One region of the Bacillus sp. V2I10 genome, then DNA from elsewhere that is predicted to be linked to it. Evidence: riboswitches for the same ligand, from Rfam matches in the RefSeq annotation. Region 1 holds a riboswitch; each other region holds the start of a gene.
The links. Region 1 has a riboswitch for cobalamin ahead of QFZ72_RS24405 (ribonucleoside-diphosphate reductase subunit alpha). Riboswitches for the same ligand answer to the same signal wherever they lie in the genome.
Positions count from the first base shown of each region.

Region 1 (7,964 bases):
GTAAAATATCATTTTAGGTAAGTAAATGAGATTTCTCATTGAAAGTTTTCCCTACTATTTTTCTCCAGTTGACATAAGTTAATAGATTGATATAATACTTTTATGCACAAAAGCATAAAAGCGTTCAAGTATAAAAGGAAGGAATTACAAGTTATGAATCATTCCAAAATCGTTCCATTTGGAACTGCAGTCATGATTTTTCTATCTATGATTGTCATCATTTTTATCAGTCTATTTTACTTAAAAACAGAACCGCACTTGCCGCTGATGCTGTGTCTCGTTTTATTAAGCGGAGTTGCCTTCATTTATAGATATTCATGGAAAGAGATTGAAGCCGGTTTAGTAAAAGGAATCCAAAATGGCGTTCAGCCAATAATTATCCTTGCCTTAATAGGGATTCTGATCGGTGCCTGGATGTTTAGCGGCACCATTCCTACTGTGATGATATCTGCATTGAATCTCATCGATCCAGGTTCCCTGCTCATTCTTACACTTATTTGCTGTACAATTATTTCTTCTTTAGTAGGGAGCAGTTTCACAACAGTGAGTACAGTGGGGGTTGCTCTCATGGGAGTTGCGATTGCAGCTGGAGTTCCGGTCGAGTGGGCAGCAGGAGCTGTAATATGCGGGGCATGTTTTGGCGATAAGATGTCTCCGATGTCTGATACGACGAACTTTGCATCAGGTGTAGCAGCCGTCAATATTTTCACTCACATTCGGCATATGGCGAAAACAACCATCCCAGCCTTTTTAATTACGGCATTCCTTTTTTGGTACTTAGGGACGACTTTAACGATAAACGCTGCAACACTTGAAAATATTCAGGAGATTATCTCTGTCATGCAACAGCATGTCCAAATTAGTCTATTGACTTTAGTATCTCCCCTGATCGTAATTGCCCTTGCCATCACAAGAGTTCCCGTGATCCCCGCTCTTGCTGCAGGGATTGCGACTGCAGGAGCAACAGGAATCCTGCTTCAGGACGGCGCTTCTTTTGCTCAATTTTTGAATGTCCTGCAAAATGGCACAGCGTTTGACATTAAACAAGAAACGGTTCAGAAAATGCTGAATCGCGGCGGACTTCAGTCCATGATGTGGTCAATCTCATTAATCATGATCGCCTTTGCTTTAGGAGGATTAATGGATACGATGCAGCTGATTCAAACACTTTTAAAAGGACTGATTATGCGGATCAAAGAGAAAGGTCAGCTTATCCTTGCAACAGTTTCTTCTGCGATAGGGGTAAATTTAGTGACAGGCGAGCAGTACCTTTCCATTTTAATTCCCGGTCAATCGTTCAAAGATGCTTATGAAAAAATGAACATTGATAAGAAATATTTATCAAGATCTCTGGAAGATGCCGGTACACTCATCAATCCATTAATTCCATGGGGAGTAAGCGGAGCATTTTTCGCGCAAACACTTGGAGTTGATGTCATAGAGTACCTTCCATTCGCTTTCTTCCTATACTTGTCTCCAATATTGAGTATTTTATTTGGTTTTTTGCCAGGCAGAAAGAAGCCTGAGAAGCAATTAGCTGCATAAGTATAATGAATGAATAAAACCGCTTGAGCCTTCAAGCGGTTTTTTCCATTTTGGACAGGCATCTTATCCAATGATCATTTCTTCAAACAGCCTCTGAAGTTCTCTCGTAACAGGACCTGGCACCCCTTCCCCAACTTTCAGGGAGTTAATCTCCGTTACAGGGATGACTTCACTGGTTGTTGATGTAATAAACGCTTCATCAAGATTTACAAGATCATCTGCTTCGATCATTTCTTCGATTAGCGTTAAACCATTTTTTTCACACAGCTCAACGACCTTCATTCGTGTGATGCCATTTAAAATCAAGTTATTAGCAGGATGAGTATAAATCACACCGTTCCTTATTCCGTAAAAATTGGATGAAGAGCCTTCTGTTATATGCTCGCCCCTGTGCAGCAGAGCCTCATATGCCCCATTTTCAAAAGCTTCCTGCTTGGCAAGGACATTCCCAAGCAAATTCAAACTTTTAATGTCACATCGTAGCCAGCGGACATCCTCCATCAAATGCAATTTAATTCCTTTTTCCTGCTCTGCTGCAGGTTTTGAACAGGGAATTGGATAGGCCACAATTTGAGGCTTAACGTCTTGCCCGGGAAAAAGGTGCTTCCTCCCTGTTACGCCCCGTGTAATTTGCATATAGACCGCACCATTCTGCACTTGATTTTTCCGAAGCAGCTCATTAAGCATCACCGTTAATTCCTCTGCTGTATTCTGCAGCACAATTTTAATCTCTTTTGCACTTCTTACAAATCGCTCCATGTGCTCTTTCATCGCAAAAAATGAGCCATTATATACTCTGATAACCTCGTACACACCATCCCCGAATTGATATCCTCTATCCTCAAAATCAATAGATACTTCGTTTTTCTGTTTAAATTCACCGTTTAAAAGTATGTACATATAAAAGCTCCTTTGTTTAGATTGAAGGCTGTTTCAAAAATAAATCGGATCGAATAAATGAGATTGAATGAAAAACTTCCTCTCCCTATGTTATGATGAAACACGCTGGTCTGTAAAATGGTTTTACAATTTTATTTGAATTTTTAGCAGATTTAAGTTGAAATTTCTTTTCCTGTCCATTATTATGAAATTAGCCAGAAACACAACATATTGATATTTAATTAAAACTACAATACTACATATTGAAAAACAACAGCAAGTAAAGGTGCCAATTTATTGGCTTAAAAGGGAATCCGGTGCAAATCCGGAACTGTCCCCGCAACTGTAAGTGTGACGAACTGAGATTACCACTGTACGAGATTGAAGTATGGGAAGGACTCAGCACAGAATGATCACAAGTCAGGAGACCTGCCATTTGATTGCTAGATAGTTTCGAATTCTTCGGGGACTGAGGAGATGAAACGATGGTTAATAACAGGACTGCTTGCACCCTTTTATTCTATCGTTTGATCCGCTCATGATCCTATGAGCGGATTTTTTTTAGACATAAAAATTCAGCTCCCCGTTCAGAACCAGGAGCTGACAAGGGCGCTTGCGCTTCTTTATTATTTTTTTAGGAGGATGTCAAATGGCAACCACAATGGCAACTATTATTTTTAATGAACTGACACTTGAAAAATCCCCATTTTCAGAAATACGGATTAAGAACTTCATAGATGAAATCGGACACGACTTCAAAGAGCTTGACCTGGATGATTACAGCACAAGAATCATCCAAAGCATCGAAGGCCGCAGCGAATACACAACATCCCAAATCTCCAATCTCCTTATTCTCGAAGGCCTCTCCAATATTAGTGAGCTTGAGCCTCAATGGACTTACTTTTGTGCTCGCATTTATCTAAGAAAGCTTTATAAGGAAGCTGCATTCAACCGCAATCAGCATAATGGATATGATTCGTTTCTGAACCTGATCAAAACACTCACTGATAAGGGCATATACAGTCCGCATTTGCTTAACGCTTATTCACATGAAGAAATAGAAAGCCTCTCATCCATCATTCAGCCGGAAAAAGACAAGCTGTTTACATATATTGGACTTCGCACTCTGTCTGACCGCTATTTAGCAAGAGATTTTGATAAAAAAGTATTTGAATTGCCTCAGGAACGTTATCTGGTCATTGCCATGACACTAATGGCCAATGAAAAGACAGAGCATCGTCTGCAGCTTGTCAAAGAAGCTTACTGGGCACTCAGCAATTTGTACATGACCGTTGCTACACCGACGCTTTCAAATGCCGGCAAGCCTGTTGGCCAGCTGTCGAGCTGTTTTATAGATACAGTAGATGATAGTCTGCAAGGAATCTTTGACAGCAATACAGATATTGCAAATCTTTCAAAGTCAGGCGGAGGCATTGGAGTTTATTTAGGAAAAATCCGCAGCCGCGGAAGTGACATCAAAGGCTTTAAAGGGGTCTCATCCGGTGTAATCCCATGGATGAAGCAGCTGAATAATACGGCAGTAAGCGTAGATCAGCTCGGTCAAAGAAAAGGAGCAATCGCTGTCTATTTGGATGTGTGGCATAAAGATATCTTTTCATTCCTGGATTCAAAGCTGAATAATGGCGATGAACGTTTAAGAACTCACGATTTATTTACAGGTGTCTGCTTGCCGGATCTTTTCATGGAGCAGGCGGAAAACCGCGGCGACTGGCATTTATTTGATCCGCATGAAGTCCGTAAAGTGATGGGGTATTCCTTAGAAGATTTCTATGATGAAGGAAAAGGCTTCGGCTCGTTCCGCGATAAGTATTGGGAATGCGTTAATCATCCTGATCTATCTAAACAAACCGTACCTGCTATTGAAATTATGAAAGGCATCATGAAAGGCCAGCTTGAATCAGGCACCCCATTCATGTTTTATCGTGATGAAGTAAACCGCAGCAATCCGAATTCACATAAAGGCATGGTCTATTGCAGCAATCTATGTACAGAAATCACTCAGAATCAGAGTGCAACGACTATGGATGAGCAATTCACAGAAGACGGCAAAATCATCACCGTTAAAACGCCGGGGGACTTTGTTGTCTGTAATCTGTCATCTATTAATCTGGCAAGAGCTGCGGGTGATGAAGTGCTGGAGCGCCTTATTACCATCCAGGTCAGAATGCTCGATAACGTGATTGATCTCAATGACATACCTGTGATGCAGGCTAAACTCACCAATCAGAAATACCGCGCAGTGGGCCTTGGAACATTCGGATGGCATCACCTGCTTGCTTTAAAACGTCTGAAATGGGAAGACGAAGAAGCCGTACAGTATGCTGACAAATTATATGAAGAGATTGCCTTTTACACGATCCAGGCAAGTATGAAGCTTGCTGCTGAAAAAGGAGCCTATCCAGTTTTTGAGGGATCAAAATGGCATACCGGAGAGTATTTCGAAAGCAGAGATTACACATCCGAAAATATGCCATGGGATGAATTAAAACAGCAGGTAATGGAAAAAGGGCTTCGCAACGGCTACTTAATGGCGGTGGCGCCAAATGCTTCAACCTCCATTCTTGCAGGCAGTACAGCGAGCATCGATCCAATTTTCCAAAAAATGTACTCTGAAGAGAAAAAGGATTATAAAATACCTGTTACTGCTCCAGATTTAAATGCCGAAACCACATGGTACTACAAGTCAGCCTATTTTATTGATCAAATGTGGAGCATCAGGCAAAATGCCGCAAGACAAAAGCATATTGATCAATCGGTTTCGTTTAATTTTTATGTACAGAACACGATAAAAGCAAAAGAATTGCTGAACTTGCACCTATCAGCCTGGAAGGCAGGTTTAAAGACCACCTATTATGTCCGGTCTACTTCAAGTGCCATAGAAGACTGTGAGTCTTGCGCTAGCTAAAAGGAGAGAAAAATCATGACACATTCATTGAAAGCAAGGTCAATTATGGATGCCGGGGCACCAAACAAGTCCACAGCCATTATTAACGGCAGCAGCTCCAATGTATTGAATTGGGACGACGTTTCCTATCCCTGGGCTTACGCAAAATATAAAAAAATGCTGGCAAACTTCTGGACACCATTTGAAATTAATATGTCCGGCGATATTAAGCAGTTCCCCCAATTATCACAAGAAGAGCAGGATGCTTTTCTGAAAATCATCGGTCTGCTGGCACTGCTTGACAGCATCCAGACCGATTATGCAGGAAAGGTCTCAGAATATATAACAGATTCAAGCATTAACGCATTGATGATTATGCTCGCACAGCAGGAAGTCATCCATAATCATTCATACTCTTATGTTCTGTCAAGCATTGTTCCGAAGCACGTGCAGGATGAAGTATTTGAATATTGGAGAAGCGAACCTATTTTAAGAAAGCGGAACGAGTTTGTCACGAATGGGTATCAGGACTTTGCCGAGGATCCCAATGTCAGCAATCTTCTTAAATCCATTGTGTATGATGTCATTCTTGAAGGTCTGTTTTTTTACTCAGGTTTTGCTTATTTCTACAACCTTGCCCGCAATCAAAAAATGGTCGCTACAAGCACGATGATTAACTACATTAACCGTGATGAACAAATACACGTAGATTTGTTTGTGAAAATCTTCAAAGAAGTGCTGCGAGAGTACCCGGAATATCATACAGAGGAACTCGCAGCTTTTGTCAAAGAAACCTTTATGGAAGCTGCTGCTCTTGAAATTGAGTGGGGACGCTTTATCATAGGCAATAAAATAGACGGAATTCATATGAAGGACGTTGAGGATTATATAAAATTTTATGCAAATGTCAGGTGCAATCAGCTTGGCTTTGACCGCCCATTTGAGGAAAACCGGACCAATCCGCTGAAGTGGATTAAAGCTTATGAAGAAGTAGATCTCGGAAAGTCTGATTTCTTTGAGCAAAAATCACGGCAGTATACGAAAGTTAACTCCATCGACAACGGATTTGATGACCTGTAACCTATAACAAAACGAATGAACCGTCTATTGCAGGCGGTTTATTTTTTGCCGTAAATAAAAAGTGATACAAAATCATTTTATATCCGTTATCCTATATACGATGAATGACATCTCCAGCGTTTCAAATCGCGGCTATTGATGATATCCTTTAATTTATGAAAGTCTGATCAAATTAGAGGAGATTGGGAGATGACAGGAAACGACGACGCTTTATTGTACGAAAGAATCCGCAATAAAGATAAAGATGCTCTTGAAATCATGTACGATCGTTACGAAAAGCTGCTATTTTCTTTTGCCTGCCGCAAATAACAATCAAAAGAGGATACGGTGTACCGTACTCTCTCTTTCATTTGCCCAAACAGTATATTTTGAGTTTACTTTCTCTAATTAAAAAAGAGACTGCCCGCTAGACAGTCTCCCCATTTATTGTCCATGAAAGTTGTTCATATCCCGATTGTAATGATGAGTCTGCTGTTCTGCTTTTATTGCTGCAGCTTTAGGATCAGAGTAATAAACATTTCACTTTCTTCTTCGCTTCGTTCTTAAATCTCTGATCCATCAATCAGGATCAGCTCCAGAAAACCATACTTTTTTCACTAGAGACAAAATTATCAAGGGTTCACACGGTGTCTTAAAACGGCTGGTTACTGTTTAACTTCTTCCTCTTCCGCTTTTTCAATTAAAGTTGCTTCGTATATTTCTTCATCCGTCTGCACTTTAATACTTTCTTCCACACGAATTCTTCCTTTACCCATTTTATCTCCTCCTTTATTGATATCATAATTAATCTGAAAATTTAGTAAATAATGATTTATCCCCATTTATTTGACTTTATTTTTAATCGCAGCTAGGTTAAGGGCAAAATACATCGTTCTTTTAAGGGAGATTTTCGACTCTCGTAATGGAAAGAGTCCGGCGCGACACGATTTAACAATCTACAGAGAATTCGGGTCTTTTTACTTAGCTGCCAGTGTAAATTTTTTTGTTATTCTGCAGTATTTTTGAAAACTATGTCTTTTAATGGATGCTCTTCTTTTTAAAGCGGCCGCCTCTTACTTCCGTAATATTGGCAACAGCTAAAAAAGCAGAAGGATCTAATTCCTCTACAATTGATTTTAACTTCGCTTCTTCCAGTCTTGTAATCACACAAAAAATGACCTTTTTATTATCGCCAGTATACGCTCCTTCGCCGTTCAAGTACGTAACTCCGCGGCCGAGGCGGGCTAAGATTGCCTGACCCACCTCATCCGGATTCTCGCTTATAATCCATGCCGATTTCGATTCATCAAGTCCCTGTACGACCACGTCAATCGTTTTATAAGCAATGAAATAAGCAATAAGAGAATACATTGCACGGTCCCAGCCAAATACAAAACCGGCACTTCCTAAAATAAACAGGTTAAAAAACATGATAATCTCCCCGACGGAAAAAGGAGATTGCTTATTAAATAAAATCGCCAGAACTTCTGTACCGTCAAGTGATCCTCCGTACCTGATGACCAGACCGACTCCGATGCCAAGTATAATTCCGCCAAACACAGATGCAAGCAAGAGA
Region 1 is NZ_JAUSYV010000001.1:4,825,899-4,833,862, forward strand. It holds gene nhaC (Na+/H+ antiporter NhaC) at 154-1,545, shown strand; gene dat (D-amino-acid transaminase) at 1,609-2,445, opposite strand; cobalamin riboswitch at 2,693-2,875, shown strand; gene QFZ72_RS24405 (ribonucleoside-diphosphate reductase subunit alpha) at 3,074-5,350, shown strand; gene QFZ72_RS24410 (ribonucleotide-diphosphate reductase subunit beta) at 5,366-6,409, shown strand; gene QFZ72_RS24415 (YhdX family protein) at 7,054-7,164, opposite strand; gene QFZ72_RS24420 (YitT family protein) at 7,427-7,964, opposite strand, start outside.

Region 2 (7,964 bases), 2.8 Mb from region 1:
AGACAATACTCTTTGGTTTCTTGGACTTGGCGGAGCCATTTTCATGATAGGTGTCACCCAAGGTATGTATTGGAATCATCGACGCATCTGGATAAGACGAAGCGGAGAAGGAATTCTTCTTGCCGGGCATACAAATAAGAATTGGTACGGCATTAGAAATGAGATTGATTCAGTGCTGGAAGGCACATTGATTGAAAAGCCGAAGGATCAGTCAGACGAGAAATAAGACAAGTCATAGAGGAGGAAAAGGAGTGGCGGCTTTAAGCAGTAATTTGCTATTTGCAGCATTCATTTTATATCTGGCTGCGACATTTCTTTTTGGCGGAGCCATCCGTGATAAGAGAAAAGAATACAAAAAGCCAAGTAAATGGGCGACTGCAGGTATTGCAATCACGATTCTTGCTTTTGCAGCACAAGTTGGCTATTTCATTACGAGATGGATCGCATCCGGTCATGCACCGGTCAGCAATCTTTTTGAATTTACAACATTCTTTGGCATGATGCTTGTTCTTGCATTTATAGTACTCTACTTTATTTATAAAGTGTCTATTTTAGGGCTTTTTACTCTGCCGGTCGCATTGCTGCTTATCGCTTATGCAAGCATGTTTCCGTCAGATATCTCACCGCTTATCCCAGCGCTTCAAAGCAGCTGGCTGCACATTCACGTGACAACAGCGGCTCTTGGACAGGCGATTCTTTCCATCAGCTTTATAGCAGGTGTGATTTATTTGATCCGGACAGTGGATCAAACGAAAAATTCCAAGAAAACATTCTGGCTTGAAGTTGTCATGTATACACTTGTAGCTACGATTGCATTCATTGCAATAACAAGCACCTTCAGAATGATGGATTATGAAGCCGTTTATAAATGGACAGATAAAAATGAGCAAAATGCAGAAATGATCTATAATATGCCTGCTCTGGTAGGCCCTCATAAAGGCGAACTTTTAACAGAAGGCAAAATGGAAGCTCTTGTTGAAGTTCCCGCTCTTATTTCTGCGAGAAAGCTGAATACTGTCATTTGGTCAATTGGCACCGGATTATTATTATACGGAGCGATCCGGTTAATCTTGAGAAAGCGAATCTCAGCTTTCCTTCAGCCTCTCACCAAAAACGTAAATCTGGATTTAGTAGATGAAATCGGATATCGATCCGTTACAATTGGATTTCCGGTATTCACTCTGGGAGCGCTCATTTTTGCGATGATCTGGGCTCAAATCGCCTGGACACGCTTTTGGGGCTGGGACCCTAAAGAAGTATGGGCATTAATTACCTGGCTTTTCTATGCAGCCTACCTGCATTTGCGTCTTTCAAAAGGATGGCAGGGAGAAAAATCAGCATGGCTTGCCGTTATTGGCTTTGCCATCATCATGTTTAATCTGATTTTTGTCAATCTGGTGATTGCCGGTCTGCATTCTTATGCCTAGTTAATAAGAGTTTTTCTTTAAGAGAAAAGAAAGTATAAAGTTTTTGCAGTGGTGTACAGTTCCATCGCCCGCCACATCGGCCAGAACTATTCCAGAGGAAAAGTCAAACTTGGACTTTTCTGCCGGATTCTTATCTGTCTGCCGGAGCTAAACGGGCACTTGCACTTTTCTTATCAAGAGAGCCTTCACTCATATAAAGTGAAGGTTTTTTGGTAAGATAATGGTATATGAGTACTTGAAGGAGGAGAAGCAAGATGGAAAACAACATGAACTATAAAATCTTGGTCGTTGACGATGAAGACAGAATCAGAAGACTTTTGAAAATGTATTTAGAGAGAGAAAACTATCAAATTGAAGAAGCTGACAACGGCAGTGATGCTCTTGAAATGGCACTGTCTACAGAATATGACTTAATCCTGCTTGATTTAATGATGCCCGGACTCGATGGGATTGAAGTTTGCAGACAACTGCGCCTGAAAAAAGCCACTCCTATCATTATGCTTACGGCAAAAGGTGAAGAGGTAAACAGGGTTCAGGGCTTTGAAGTCGGAACAGATGATTACATCGTAAAGCCTTTCAGTCCAAGAGAAGTCGTTCTGCGAGTGAAAGCACTTCTTAGACGCTCATCGACAACATCATTCCTGAAAACAGAAACGAAAGCTAAGAATGTTATCGTGTTCCCGCATCTCTCTATTGATCACGATGCACACCGGGTGCTTGCAGACGGCAAAGAGGTCAGTTTAACTCCAAAAGAATATGAGCTGCTTTATTTCCTCGCGAAAACGCCTGACAAAGTATACGACCGCGAGAAATTATTAAAAGAAGTATGGCAATACGAGTTCTTTGGTGATCTGCGTACAGTAGATACACATGTAAAACGCCTGAGAGAAAAACTGAGCAAGGTATCACCTGATGCAGCTGCCATGATCGTGACTGTTTGGGGAGTTGGATACAAATTTGAGGTAGGCAGTGAATGATGTTTTGGAAAAGCGTAGTCGGTAAACTGTGGTTTACCATTTTATTGCTCGTTTCATTTGTCTTATTAATTCTGACTGTGCTTCTTCTAGAATTCATTGAAAATTATCATGTGGACGAGGCCAAACGGGAGCTTACACAATTAGCCAACAAAATCTCGGTTATACTTGAAAATCATGAAGATCAGGAACTGGCGAGGTCAATCTCATGGGAACTGGCCGATGAACTTACAAGCATCATCATCGTCGAAGATCAGAACAAATACTGGTTTTCACCAAAGAAATTTGACAGTACCCCTGTTTTTGAAATGGAGGATATTCGGAATGACAGCGAGCTGTCTAAAGTATTTGCAAATCAAAAAAATGTCAGCAAGCTCACCGAACTCTCAAAAGAGCAGCAGATCAGTTCGGATAATAACGAGGAAGTGCTGGTCGTCGGCGTACCCTATGAGCTGAAAAATGGGGAAAACGGGGCAGTGTTTATGTCGCAGTCGCTGCTTGCTGTTCACGAAACAACAAAGCATACGACTAAATATATTCTGCTTGCGGCAGGTATTGCCATTGTATTAACAACGATATTCGCATTCTTTCTATCAACAAGAATCACTTATCCGCTAAGAAAAATGCGGGAAGTAACGCAGGAGCTTACACGCGGAAAGTTTGATACGAAGGTGCCGATTTTAAGTCATGACGAAATTGGCGAGCTTGCCGTCGCGTTTAATCAAATGGGCAGGCAGCTGAAATTCAATATCAATGCACTTAACCAGGAAAAAGAACATTTAACCAGTATTTTAAGCAGTATGGCAGACGGAGTCATTACGCTGAATATTGACGGGACGATTCTCGTGACTAATCCCCCTGCTGAACGGTTTCTTCAGTCCTGGTACTACGAACAAAAAATGCAAATCAATGAGGGAGAGGAAATCCCTCCAGAAGCAAAAGAATTATTTCAAAGAGTTGTCAACACAGAGAGAGAACACATAGTCGAGGTCAATCTTCAGGGCAGGAGCTGGGTGATGGTCATGAGCCCTCTCTATAACCAGTCATATGTTCGGGGTGCAGTTGCTGTTCTCAGAGATATGACAGAAGAGAGAAGGCTAGATAAGCTGCGGAAGGATTTTATTGCCAATGTCAGTCATGAGCTGAGAACGCCGATTGCCATGCTGCAGGGATACAGTGAAGCGATAGTCGATGACATTGCAAGCTCTGAGGAAGAGAAAAAGGAGATTGCACAGGTAATCTACGATGAATCACTGCGCATGGGAAGACTTGTTAATGATTTACTGGATCTGGCAAGAATGGAAGCCGGTCACATTTCTCTGAATTTAGAACGAATCTCGATTTATGAATTTATTGAAAAAATCAACCGAAAATTCCAGGGACTTGCAAGGGACAAAAAAATCACGTTAACCTCTTCATTTTTAATAGAAGACCCTGAGTTTGTTCTGGATCCCGATAAGATTGAGCAGGTTTTGACGAATCTTATTGATAATGCGATCAGACATACGCTTGAAGGGGGATCTGTTGAAATTCATGTTCAAACCGTTGCTGGCGGCATGAAAATAGACGTAAAAGATACAGGTACAGGTATTATAGAAGAGGATCTGCCTTTTGTCTTTGAACGGTTTTATAAAGCGGACAAAGCAAGAACTAGAGGCCGTTCGGGCACCGGCCTTGGCCTGGCGATTGCAAAAAACATCGTAGATGCCCATTCCGGCACGATCAATGTGCACAGCAAGGTAAATGAAGGTACAGCCTTCAGCTTCTATTTGCCTCGAAAAAGCAGTCTTTCTGATAGAACGTGACGAAAATTCTTGTTTCATAAGGAACACCTAATGAAATTTCTGTTGAAGACCTGAGTCATTTTATGTAAAATAAGACTGAATTAATAAAATTGTATATTTTGAGATATAGGTGCTTTACGCTTAATAGGGAATCAGGTGCAATGCCTGAACTGTCCCCGCAACTGTATTTGCCAACGAAACTTTGGGTTAAACCACTGTATAATTAGATGGCTCTATTGCTGTTTATTATATGGGAAGGTTCAAGTGGAGAATGAAGCAAAAGTCAGTAGACCTGCCGGAATCTCTTACATTGTTTGTATTCTTCGGGGGTTGAGCATAGAAACGGCAGGATTTATGTTTCTTTGCATACAATCTGTATCTTATTATGCCGTTTATTAAGCCCATCTGCAGATGGGCTTTTTTGTTTTGTGGTTTCATGATTCACCAAATAGATACATACAGAAGAAGGAGAGATTTGTTGTGAATAAATTTTTAAGCTTACTATCCGTTTTCTTTTTAGCGCTGCTTGCAGCATGCGGAAATACAGCAGAGGAGCCGAAGAAGGAAGCTCCGGGATCAGAGCAGGCTGCTGAAAATGGAGAAAAAACAGAAGAGACAAAAGCTGTTGTAACACTGACTAAAAACGAAAAGGCAGAGAAAGTTGATTCAAAAGAAGTATCTTTTGAAGAAGGGCAGACTCTGATGGATGCAATGAAAGCGAATTTTGAAGTGGAAGAAGCTGGAGGGTTCATCAGCGGAATTGATGGAATGATGGCAAGCGATAAGGATAAAACCTACTGGCACTTAATCGTAAATGGCGAAGATGCGATGACTGGTGCTAATGAAATCGAGCTGAAAGATGGAGATAAAGTAGAGTTCGATTTAAGAAAATATGAGTAATCCTGGATCACGTTATGACAACTAGAAGAATCAGTCTGCTTTCCCTGCTGATTGCTTTATCAGTTGTAGGGCGAATGGCCTTTCAATTTGTTCCGAACGTCCAGCCAATGACAGCGATTATTCTGATTACTTCTATCTTAATTGGTCCTGTAAATGGCATGATTGTAGCCGTATTAGGCTGCTTCTTGAGCAATTTGCTGCTCGGAATGGGGACATGGACAATCTGGCAAATGCTCGCATGGGGTACACTCGCGTTATTATCAGGTCTATTAGGCAAATATGTGAAATCAAATCGTCTGATCATCTTTACACCCATTTCTGTATTGTCGGGTTATCTATTCGGGTTTGTTGTATCACTGAATATGTTTGTTTTAACTGACCATGGCTTAGCTTATTACCTTGCAGGTTTGCCTTTTGATACCGCACATGCAATCGGAAATGGAATTTTCTTTCTTCTGCTTTATCCTGTTATGCGAAAAACGTTTGAGTATTACTTGAATAAGAAGGATTATGGCATAACAATGCAATAAGAAAAATGGTAAAATAAAAGAGCGATAAGATTCGCTCTTTTTATTTTAAACCCTAAAGGAGCTGCTTAAAATTGAATCTGTATACGAGAACTGGCGACAAAGGGAAAACAAGTATAATTGGCGGCCGTGTCGACAAAGATGACTTAAGAGTCGAGGCATACGGCACAATTGATGAAGTAAATTCATTTGTCGGTCTTGCCATGACGTGGCTTCATGAAGAAAAACTGGTTGACTTGTATCATGAATTTGAAAAGATCCAGCATGAGCTGTTTGATTGCGGCAGCGATCTTGCGGTTATACATGGCAAACAGAAGCATCCCTATAAAACAACAGCTGAAATGATTGCATTTTTAGAAGAAAGAATCGATCATTATTCTGCTGAAGCTCCTCCGCTGCAGCGCTTTATCCTTCCCGGAGGCACACAGGCAGCATCGGCGATACATATAGCAAGAACAGTAGCCAGAAGAGCTGAACGCTGCATCGTTTCCCTGCAGAAGCAGACGGAGATTAATGAACACGTGCTAACATATATGAATAGATTGTCAGATTACTTCTTTGCTGCTGCAAGAGTTGCGAATGCGAGGCTTGGCTCTAAAGATGTAGAATACGAAAGAAGCGCAATCGTATTTACGAAGCCTAAACAGTCATAAAATAGCTGGAAGGAAGGGAGCACCTTCCTTTTTATACGTTCAGGAATTTATAAAAGTAAAAAGGCTGTGGATTATATAATAAAGATATCTGCGTTCGGCTCCGGCGCCTAGAGCGCGTGTCAGAACGAATCTGCCAAAAAAAGTCAAAACCCGACTTTTCTGGCGGATTCTTATCTGTCATGCCTGAGCTAAACGGGCGCTTGCGCTTTTCTTAATGGAATTAGTGAATAATATGTAACTTTTTATAAAAGAAAATCGACTAATGGTGTGATCGGAGGTACATTCATGGAAGAGGCCTTTCAGAGGATCTATGAAAAATATCATGGAGATATTTTTCAATTCTTATTTTATATGGTAAAAAATCGTGAGCAGGCTGAAGACCTCGTTCAGGAAGTATATATCCGCATTTTAAAATCCTATGACAGCTTTGAAGGCAGAAGCAGTGAAAAAACGTGGATTTTTTCTATAGCACGGCATGTTGCCATCGACTTTTTCAGAAAGCAAAAAACATTAAAGCAAAGAATTCTTGAAACATTTGACTGGGACCGGCAGCAAATTCAGGATGTTCATCCTTTGCCCGAGGAAATTGCCGCTCAAAATGAAGAATTGCAGGGAATATACCGTTCTCTTGACAGCTGTACAGTAGACCAGCGCTCTGTCATCATTCTCCGTTATCTTCAAGGGCTGTCCATTGCTGAGACTGCGGCTGCACTTGGCTTTACTGAGAGTAAGGTGAAGACCACACAGCACAGAGCATTAAAAGCATTAAAAAAACATTTGGCTGACCATAATGTGAGGGAGGAGGGGATTTTAAAGGGATGAACAAATCAAATTGGAATGAAGAACAAATTGCAAAAGCCCTAAGAAAGCTTCCTGCGATTGAAGATAAACGGACTTCTGCTGAAATTTATGCCCGATTGCCGAAAAAAGAATATAAACACAGAAAGCCCTGGGTGACACCTGCTTTCGCAAGCATTGCCGCACTTATCATACTCTTATTAATATCGCCATACTTCCTTAATCAGCTCGGAGTAAACGAAAGCAAATCAGATTCAAGCACTGACAAAGCAAGTTATGAACAAGCAGAGCAATCCATACAGGACTCAAGTTTAAAGAGTGAATCTAACCTTTACGTTCAGTCTAAAAAAACCACATTTGTTGCCCGTCCCGAAGACCAGGTTTCAATTGTCACACTTGCATATCCTGATCAGCAAGTTCAAAACATGATTCCAGTCAGCGTTAAAATGGAGAAGAGTGAAGATTATCTGAAATTATTTCAATCGGCTCTTTCAGCATTTGATCCAGCACAGCTCGGCTTGAGTTCTTCTTCTTTAACGGGAACTAACCTTGATTATGCGGAAGGGACGACTTCTAAGCTTTTAATCGACGTGAACGAAAATTCTTTTGCTCAGTCCTCTTCAGAAACGGACAACAAACTTTTTACAGAAGGCATTGAAGAGTCCTTCCGCTGGCAGGGCGTGGAAGAAGCAGAGTACTATAAAAACGGAGAGAAAGGTATAGAGCTTGGTGCATATGGTTTCCAGGAAGGAATGAAACTGGACAAATTCAAAAGAAAAGCTTATTTCCTATACCAAGAGAGCCTTGAAGCGCCTAAACTTCTTGCACCATCCCTGCTCCCATTCGAAAAGCTGTCTGAGGCATTGTCCGCAATGAAAGGCAATGGAACGCTCGGGCTTAA
Region 2 is NZ_JAUSYV010000001.1:2,074,486-2,082,449, forward strand. It holds gene resB (cytochrome c biogenesis protein ResB) at 1-226, shown strand, start outside; gene ccsB (c-type cytochrome biogenesis protein CcsB) at 252-1,427, shown strand; gene QFZ72_RS10540 (response regulator transcription factor) at 1,682-2,404, shown strand; gene QFZ72_RS10545 (ATP-binding protein) at 2,401-4,206, shown strand; cobalamin riboswitch at 4,297-4,499, shown strand; gene QFZ72_RS10550 (DUF4430 domain-containing protein) at 4,666-5,085, shown strand; gene QFZ72_RS10555 (ECF transporter S component) at 5,100-5,615, shown strand; gene QFZ72_RS10560 (cob(I)yrinic acid a,c-diamide adenosyltransferase) at 5,687-6,265, shown strand; gene sigX (RNA polymerase sigma factor SigX) at 6,551-7,087, shown strand; gene QFZ72_RS10570 (hypothetical protein) at 7,084-7,964, shown strand, end outside.
Region 2: linked by a shared signal. The riboswitch ahead of QFZ72_RS10550 (DUF4430 domain-containing protein) and the one ahead of QFZ72_RS24405 (ribonucleoside-diphosphate reductase subunit alpha) in region 1 are both predicted to bind cobalamin.

Region 3 (7,964 bases), 2.1 Mb from region 1:
AGGTCATGTTCATTTTTTTCAATCGCAAAAACCTGTCCTTCTTTTGCAATTAAACAAGCTTCAATTGCAACAGAACCAGTACATGTTCCAATATCCCAAACAATGCTGCTTTCTGTTAGCTTTAATTCACTTAGGCTGATCGTTCGGATTTCTTTTTTTGTCAGTAATCCCTTTTCTGGCTTTCTTTGATAAAACTCATCATCATCAATCCCAAACTGCCACGTTTTACTCTCAGATATCTTTTGCAGAACGACCACGTTAAGCGGCGAGAATTCGAGGTTCTCCATTTCTTCAAGTTCGTAAAAAGCACAGCGTTCATTTTCACCACCGAGATTTTCAGCCACAAATGCCCTGTACTCATTCATATTAAATGAACGTAAATATCGGGCAATTTCGGAAGGGGTATTTTTAGCATCAGTAAGCAGCGCTACTTTTTTACGCCCATTTATTCGTTGGGCCAGTCCTTTCATGCTTCTCCCATGAACACTTAGTACAAAGGCATCCTGCCAGCTCTCATTCATTCTTGCAAATGCCAGCTGGACCGAGCTTATATAAGGATAAATTTCGACATCAAGCTTCTTGGCTAAATAACTGCCAATTCCATAAAATAAAGGATCACCAGATGCTAAAACGACAATTCTCTTAGTTTCTTTGCTCAAATATGTAACTAGCGAAGGTAAACTACCTTTGATGGTAACTTTTTCACCTTGATAATCTTTGAAAAAAGATAATTGCCTTTCCCCTCCTACTAGTATTTCACTCTCATAAATCCACTTTTCATAGATAGGAAGAAGACTCTGTTTTCCATCATCACCTATTCCAATTAGCTTAACCTTCTTTGTCATTTTTCCCAGCCTTTCCAAGTAACGTACCCTTCATAGAGTACAAACTTGTTTCAATCGAAATCCCGCCGCCAGCTTCTTTTAACCCAGCTGTACAGCAATAGTCACAAAGAATTGTAAAAAAGTCGTTATAACCAAGCTCAAGCATGAGATCACCTACTTGTGACGCAGTATTAGCTTGTCGAATTGTTTGGATCAGTTGTTGATCTTTAACACCTGCTTCAAAAGCCACATTTGCTAAAAAGTTAAAATCAACGGGTGCACTTTTGGAATGAACCATCATGACTCCTTGTGCTACTTTTGAGAATTTTCCCATCATTCCAACCAAAGATACTTTCTTAATCCCCTGACGTTTACATTGTTTTAATGTAAAACCGACGAAATCCCCCATTTCAACAAATGCCTCTTCTGCAAGATCAGGATATTGTTTGATCCCGAATTTTTCACTTCGTCCGCCTGTAGTAATTACAACATGGTCACAATTACTAGCTCGTGCCACACTTATGGCTTGCACAATACTTGCCATGTATGCAGAACTAGAAAATGGTATAACAGTTCCTCTAGTCCCTAAAATTGAAATCCCGCCGATTATTCCAAGTCGCTTATTGAGCGTTTTTTCTGCCATTTTTTCACCATCAGGAACAGAAATAATAATTTTGATCCCTCTTATTAGTCCATGGGAGGATAGTACTTCTTCAGCAGTTTCATAAATCATTTTCCGCGGTACCGGGTTTATTGCAGCTTCACCGACCGGTACTGGGAGTCCTTCTTTTGTAACTCGGCCAACACCAACACCGCCATCAAGGGTGATACCAGGTTTTTCACACCAAGAAACAGTAGCTTTAATTAAAGCACCATGTGTCGCATCTGGATCATCACCAGCATCTTTAATTGTTCCGGCTTCAGCTAGACCAGGCTCAACGATGCAGCTTTCCATTTCAAAGGTGACAAATTTCCCGACTGGCAAAAAAATCGTTGCTTCAGCCTGGGGCATACCTGTTATTAATGCAATTAATGCCGCTTTCGTTGTAGCCGTTGCACATGCGCCCGTTGTATATCCAGAGCGCATCTCCTTTTTATCTTTCTTTTTTGCTTTTCCATCCATTGTTTAATCCTTTTCAGCTAGAAGAGAGATTGCATTTAGAGCCGCAACTGTAATCGTACTACCGCCTTTTCTACCTATATTTGTAATAAAAGGTACATCTAATTTTGCTAACTCTTCTTTTGATTCAGGAGCTGAAACAAATCCTACTGGAAGCCCGATGACTAAACTTGGCTTTGCTTCTCCTTCTTTAATAAGTCGAATTAATTCCAATAATGCAGTTGGAGCATTCCCGATTGCGAAAATCCCGCCATCAAATTGCTTAATTGCTTTCCGCACTGAAATGATTGCACGAGTTGTATTTAATCGTTTTGCTTCTTCCATTACATCTTGATCGGAAATATAAACATTCACGCTTCCGCCATGTTTTTCAATTCTCCCTTTACTGACTCCACTTAGGATCATTTGAACATCCGCATAAACCTGTTCACCATTTCGGATGGCATTTATCCCTGCTTTGATGGCGTCGTCATGAAAAAGCATACTATGTCCTAATTCGAAATCAGCAGAAGCATGAACAACCCGCTGAACAATCTTGTACTGCTGTTCTGTAAAAGCATGTTCACCAAACTCTGAATCTATCATGTTAAAACTCAATCCCTCAATTTCTTGAGGCTGTACAGTTAAAGGCTTAAATTCCGTACGAAAATCCATCTTAATTTCCTCCAATGTATCCATTTATTTTTGGGTTATTTAGAATTTCATTTATATGTGCCAGGATATCCGAAAAATCCGAATAAGCATTTCCATAGTTAATCTTTGGTCTCTTTATCATGATCGTTTCAATGCCAAGTTCGATTGCAGCTTCTAATTTTTCATCAACAGACCCTGCTTTTCCGCTTTCCTTTGTAATCATTGTTGTAACTCCATATTGCTTGTAAAGCGCAAGATTAAACTCCTTTGTAAACGGACCTTGTATAGCAACGATGTCCTTTTGCGGCAGGCCTAACTGCTCACATTTCTCCATATTATCTTTTCTTGGCAGCATCCGGGCAATCACACGAGTGTCAGGCTGATTTAGAAGTTTCTGAGTAAATGTCTGCAAGGTCTTGCTTCCTGTAGTGAGCATAATAACTCCCTTTTTTTCAGCTGCTTTTTCTGCAGCTTCCTCATAGCTGTCGACCATTGTTATTCCGTTATTTTCATATGATTGTGATTCACGTTCATAGCGGATGTATGGAATATCAGCTTCTTTCGCTGCTAAAAGAGCATTTTTACTTGCTTCTTCCGCAAATGGGTGACTAGCATCGACAACCGCATAAAATCCTTGTTCTCTTATAACTCTCACAAAATCCTCACTTGTCAGCCGGCCAACATACACATCTAATCCAGCCTTCCTCATTTCCTTTCCGGCATTTTCAGTAACTACAGTCGTCAGCAGTTTATATCCGGCCTCTTTTATCATGATGGCTAACGATCTTGCATCACTCGTTCCAGCTAAAAATAGAATCATAGTTTTTGTGCCTCATGATGGTGGTGGTGATGGTGATGATCATGGTCATGATCGTGATGATGGTGATGATCAATATGCTCCATTGCTTCAATACGGTAAAGGCATGTATCACAATTCATTTTCACGTCACCTTGCAACGTTTCCTCAATTCGGTCTTTGATAATTGTTTTTAATCTTGAGTGAAACCCGAAATAACCGGCCAGCTTGAACTCAACACTCCGATGTTCGTTTCCGAATTCTTCCATCATATTTTCAAGACGTTTAATTAAAATACCAGTGAATAAAAAGAATGGTAATATAATGATCTTTTTCGCACCTAATTTAATGCAGCGCTCTACCCCTTCTTTAATTAATGGATCCGTTACACCCATAAATGCAGGTTCTACTAACCTATAATTTAATTTTTCCCATAATAAGCGAGCAATTTTATATAAATCACTATTCGCATCTGGATCGCTGCCGCCTCGACCCAGCAAAATTACAGCCGTGTTTTGTTCAGGTTCTGTTATGGTACCGTCAACTTCTTCTAAACGATCTTTACAAATTTCTACCGTTTCCTCGTGAATTCCGAAAGGTCTTCCGTATGTAAAGTGAACCTCTGGATACTTTACTTTTGCTTCATCAATGGCTGCTGGAATATGAATCTTTGAATGTCCAGCTGCTAATAACATCATTGGAATAATAAAAACACTTGTTGCCCCTTTTTCAACACACGTTTGAATGCCTTGTTCAATTGTAGGTGTTTCAAACTCTAAGAAGCACGTTTCGATTAAAAGCTCCCGGTCGAGTTGCGGTTTTAAATCTTCTATTGTTTTTCTTACCTGCTCATTTCCTTCTGAATCCCGGCTTCCGTGTCCAACTAGTAAAACAGCTTTCATATATTTCTCCCCTACCCTTTAAATTAGTCTCCACATGGAGCTGGTTCGATTTCTATCTTCGGTGTCATGTCCTTATAGGTATAGCCTTGAATATTTCCAACACGCTTAAAGTACTTAAAAAATCTTTCATTTGGATGACCATTCTCTTTATACTCGTATATAATATTTTCAATTACCTTCACTATTTTATCTGGCTCAATTCCTTCCGCCACAGGCTGTCCGGCATGAGCTGTTCTCCCTACCGTTTTCGCTCCCAAAAACAAATCAAACTTTCCTTTTCTAAAAACAATTCCAATGTCTTCGTTTACTGCACCAAAGCACGCCATACCGCAACCATTGAAGCCAAGCTTCAGCTCTTTAGGCAATTCGAGTCCACTTAGCTTTTGGTGTAACTCTTCAGCATGAGGAATCGAATCCTTTTTCTCACCTTCGCAGAAATCACAAGCTTTCAGCTGAAAAACATCACCAATAGGTTCTAATAGGAAACCTACACCTCTTAATTTTTGAGTAATGACCTCAGGACTCGCAGTTGGAATCTTTAAATATATTTGATGGTGCGGCGTATATTCCATTGTCCCCTCATCACCGACTACCTCAGCGAGAGTTATCATTTGGTCTGGTGTAAACTTCTTATTTGCGATTCCTGGACTTACAGCTAATTCAAAGATCGATACTACTGGATTATTAACAGTCTTGTTTTCTTGAATACTTTTAGGTACATCTTCTACTTTACTAAGAGCTTCTAGAGCTAATTGTAAGGAGGAATGAATATCACGTTTAGTATTTACTTCAATACTATGATCAGCTTCATTCTTTCCTTTATGGAGTGCCCATGGTTCATTTTCATGTCTCAAGCGTTCATGCGGCTTTAATCTTTGTTCATTTGTATTTAATGTATACTTCCTTTGATACCCCCTTGGAGTAATCATTTTATTATCGTAAAAAAACGTAGACGAATTCCCAATGACTACAGTCGTCAGCATTCCGATATCGTAATCAAGCATATGGGCAAGATCAGTTATCACAATCTTTTCGCTCTCACGATATGCACTCTTCACTAGCCCAACAGGTGTATCGGGTGATCGATAGTGTAATAATATCCTTTGTGCCTCTTGAATTTGTCTTGTGCGGCGTCCACTCTTTGGGTTATACAGAGCTACAACAAAATCAGCTTGTGCTGCCGCTTCAATTCTTTTTTCAATTAGATCCCATGGTGTTAAATGATCACTTAAACTAATCGTACATGCATCATGCATGATTGGTGCCCCTAGGAGAGAAGCACAGGAATTAATGGCTGATATACCAGGGATAACCTCAACACTTACACCTGTTTCTTCTTTCCAGCCTTTTTCAATCAATACCTCATAGACCAGGCCTGCCATCCCATAAACACCTGCATCACCACTGGAAATGACAGCAACTATGTTTCCTTCTTCAGCAAGACGAACAGCTGCTTGAGCACGACTTACTTCCTCAGACATTCCTGTACTAATAATTTCTTGATCGGTTAAGAGATTTTCTATTAACTCAACATATGTTTTATATCCAATGATATAGTCGCTCTCTTGTATGGCTTCCTGAGCTCTATTTGTCATATGTTCAAAACTTCCAGGTCCAAACCCAATTACAAGTAACTTCCCTCGCATGTATACTCCTCCTTTCAAACTATCAGCCAACATTAAAATAACGAACCCTAACCTAAACGTTTCCGAGATTATATGCAGAAAAAAATGGCATTCCAACCGTCTGCAACACCAGTGAGATCTGTAATAAATGGAATTAGAGTTTTCATCCTGCTCTAATTCCATATTCATAAACTCTCTTGTTGACGAAAAATCAAAAATAAGTGTGAAACTAACCGTAAGTTTCAGTGTATGTAAAGTTGTTTGAGGAATCCGTCATTTAACATAAGTGGAAACAGTCCATTAATCCGCATAAGGGTGTGATCTCCCAAGGCATACTTGATCTCCTTTTTATTCCAAATCTCAAATCAAATTCATGCTGCTAAATTAGGAAACTTAAAGATGACAAGTTAACCGCCTCATTTTATTGGTTTGGATATTCCGATTACACACTCTGTTTTTTCAGGAGCAGCAAAACCTTGTTGATTATATTTGTAAATAACGGCTTCTTCTAAAATTTCTTCCCCTGCCAAATGTTTCTGTACGATTTTACTGCCTAGTTCCGGAGTAATCGCCTTGTACCATGTTCCTTCAGGATACACAATGACAACACAAGCATCCTTGCATCTTCCGTTACAGCGTGTTCTTGTCGTATGTATGGCGGCATCAAGATTCATATTTGCGACTTCCTCCCTAATCGCCTGCGTTACCTCCTCGCCTCCTTTCCTCATACAGCTGCTGCCATTGCAAATCAATACATGATGTTTCGTTTCCCTCAAATTCCAAGTTGTCATTTTAGCACTTCCAGTCTATTATTTTTAAAAAAATAAAAATGCACCCCTATATAGATAGAGGTGCACAAAAAATACATAGCAAAAGAACATAGCATTTTCTACTACACATCTACCTATAAGCCCGTAGGTATGCGTAAAAGATAGGCAGGTCTCCTGACTAAGGTTCATTGCTTTATTGCGTCTTCCCGAATACTATCAGTGACATTTGCAATATAGCTCCCCATTACAGTGGCGGGTACCGCGACGGCTTTTCACCGTACTTCCCTTTTGATCAAAATCTTGGTAAGATTTTTGAACCTATCTTTAACTTATTTAATTATTATTCTTAATGTTATTATTATTTCATAAATTTGTCTATTTCGATATTCATATTAAACAAGAATTCAGAAATTAGCAAACTACTTTTTAACAAATCGGACAACAAAAAAATCCGTCCAATTATTTTGGCGGATAAAACGGAAGCGCCAAATCACATTAAAATAAGCCATTTCCCCTGCTATTCATTTCACCGTTCCCCCGAAGAAAAAGAAACTTTAATACTAAATTTAAAAAGGACACAAAACCTATATTGTTCACGCTAAATTATATAAAAATAAATAGACAACTGCTAAACCTTATAGTAAGGTATAGACAAATTAACCAATCTTAACAGGTGCCATGCATGTGAAAGAATGTGTATAGCTTAAAAGGGAAGCTCGGTGTAAGTCCGACATGGTTCCCGCCACTGTAAATCTGAGCGACCTGCATAATGTCACTGCTTTTTAAAAAGCGGGAAGACGCAGGAAGCAGTGAAGATGAGTCAGGAGACCTGCCTGTATAAAGAACATAATGTGACCTACGGGAAATAGGGAGGTGTGTGCGAAGGGATATTGATGTGTCTGTATGCGGGCGGACCATTGTCTTGTAAGCATTTAAACTTCTAGTGGGTTTAAATGCTTTTTTATTTTGGCAACAACTATTTTAAGGGAGATTAAGGATGAAAACAAAATCATGGCGGGTTTCACTTATCATGCTGCTTGGATTATCAAGTTATTTTTGGCTGAATTCGTACGAAGAAGTTTATGCTATGCATATCATGGAAGGTTTTTTGCCTTTTGGCTGGGCGGTTTTTTGGTGGGCTGCAACACTTCCCTTCATACTTGTCGGCTTGCGTTCTATACGTAAGAAGCTTAAAGAAAACCCTGAATTGAAAACAATGCTTGGCCTGTCTGCTGCTTTTGCGTTTGTATTATCTGCCTTAAAGATTCCCTCGGTAACAGGCAGCTGCTCTCAC
Region 3 is NZ_JAUSYV010000001.1:2,727,879-2,735,842, reverse strand. It holds gene cbiE (precorrin-6y C5,15-methyltransferase (decarboxylating) subunit CbiE) at 1-845, opposite strand, end outside; gene QFZ72_RS13725 (cobalt-precorrin-5B (C(1))-methyltransferase) at 829-1,947, opposite strand; gene QFZ72_RS13720 (precorrin-8X methylmutase) at 1,951-2,598, opposite strand; gene cobK (precorrin-6A reductase) at 2,600-3,397, opposite strand; gene QFZ72_RS13710 (sirohydrochlorin chelatase) at 3,394-4,275, opposite strand; gene cobJ (precorrin-3B C(17)-methyltransferase) at 4,299-5,921, opposite strand; gene QFZ72_RS13700 ((2Fe-2S) ferredoxin domain-containing protein) at 6,317-6,691, opposite strand; cobalamin riboswitch at 6,818-7,007, opposite strand; cobalamin riboswitch at 7,327-7,521, shown strand; gene QFZ72_RS13695 (energy-coupling factor ABC transporter permease) at 7,668-7,964, shown strand, end outside.
Region 3: linked by a shared signal. The riboswitch ahead of QFZ72_RS13700 ((2Fe-2S) ferredoxin domain-containing protein) and the one ahead of QFZ72_RS24405 (ribonucleoside-diphosphate reductase subunit alpha) in region 1 are both predicted to bind cobalamin.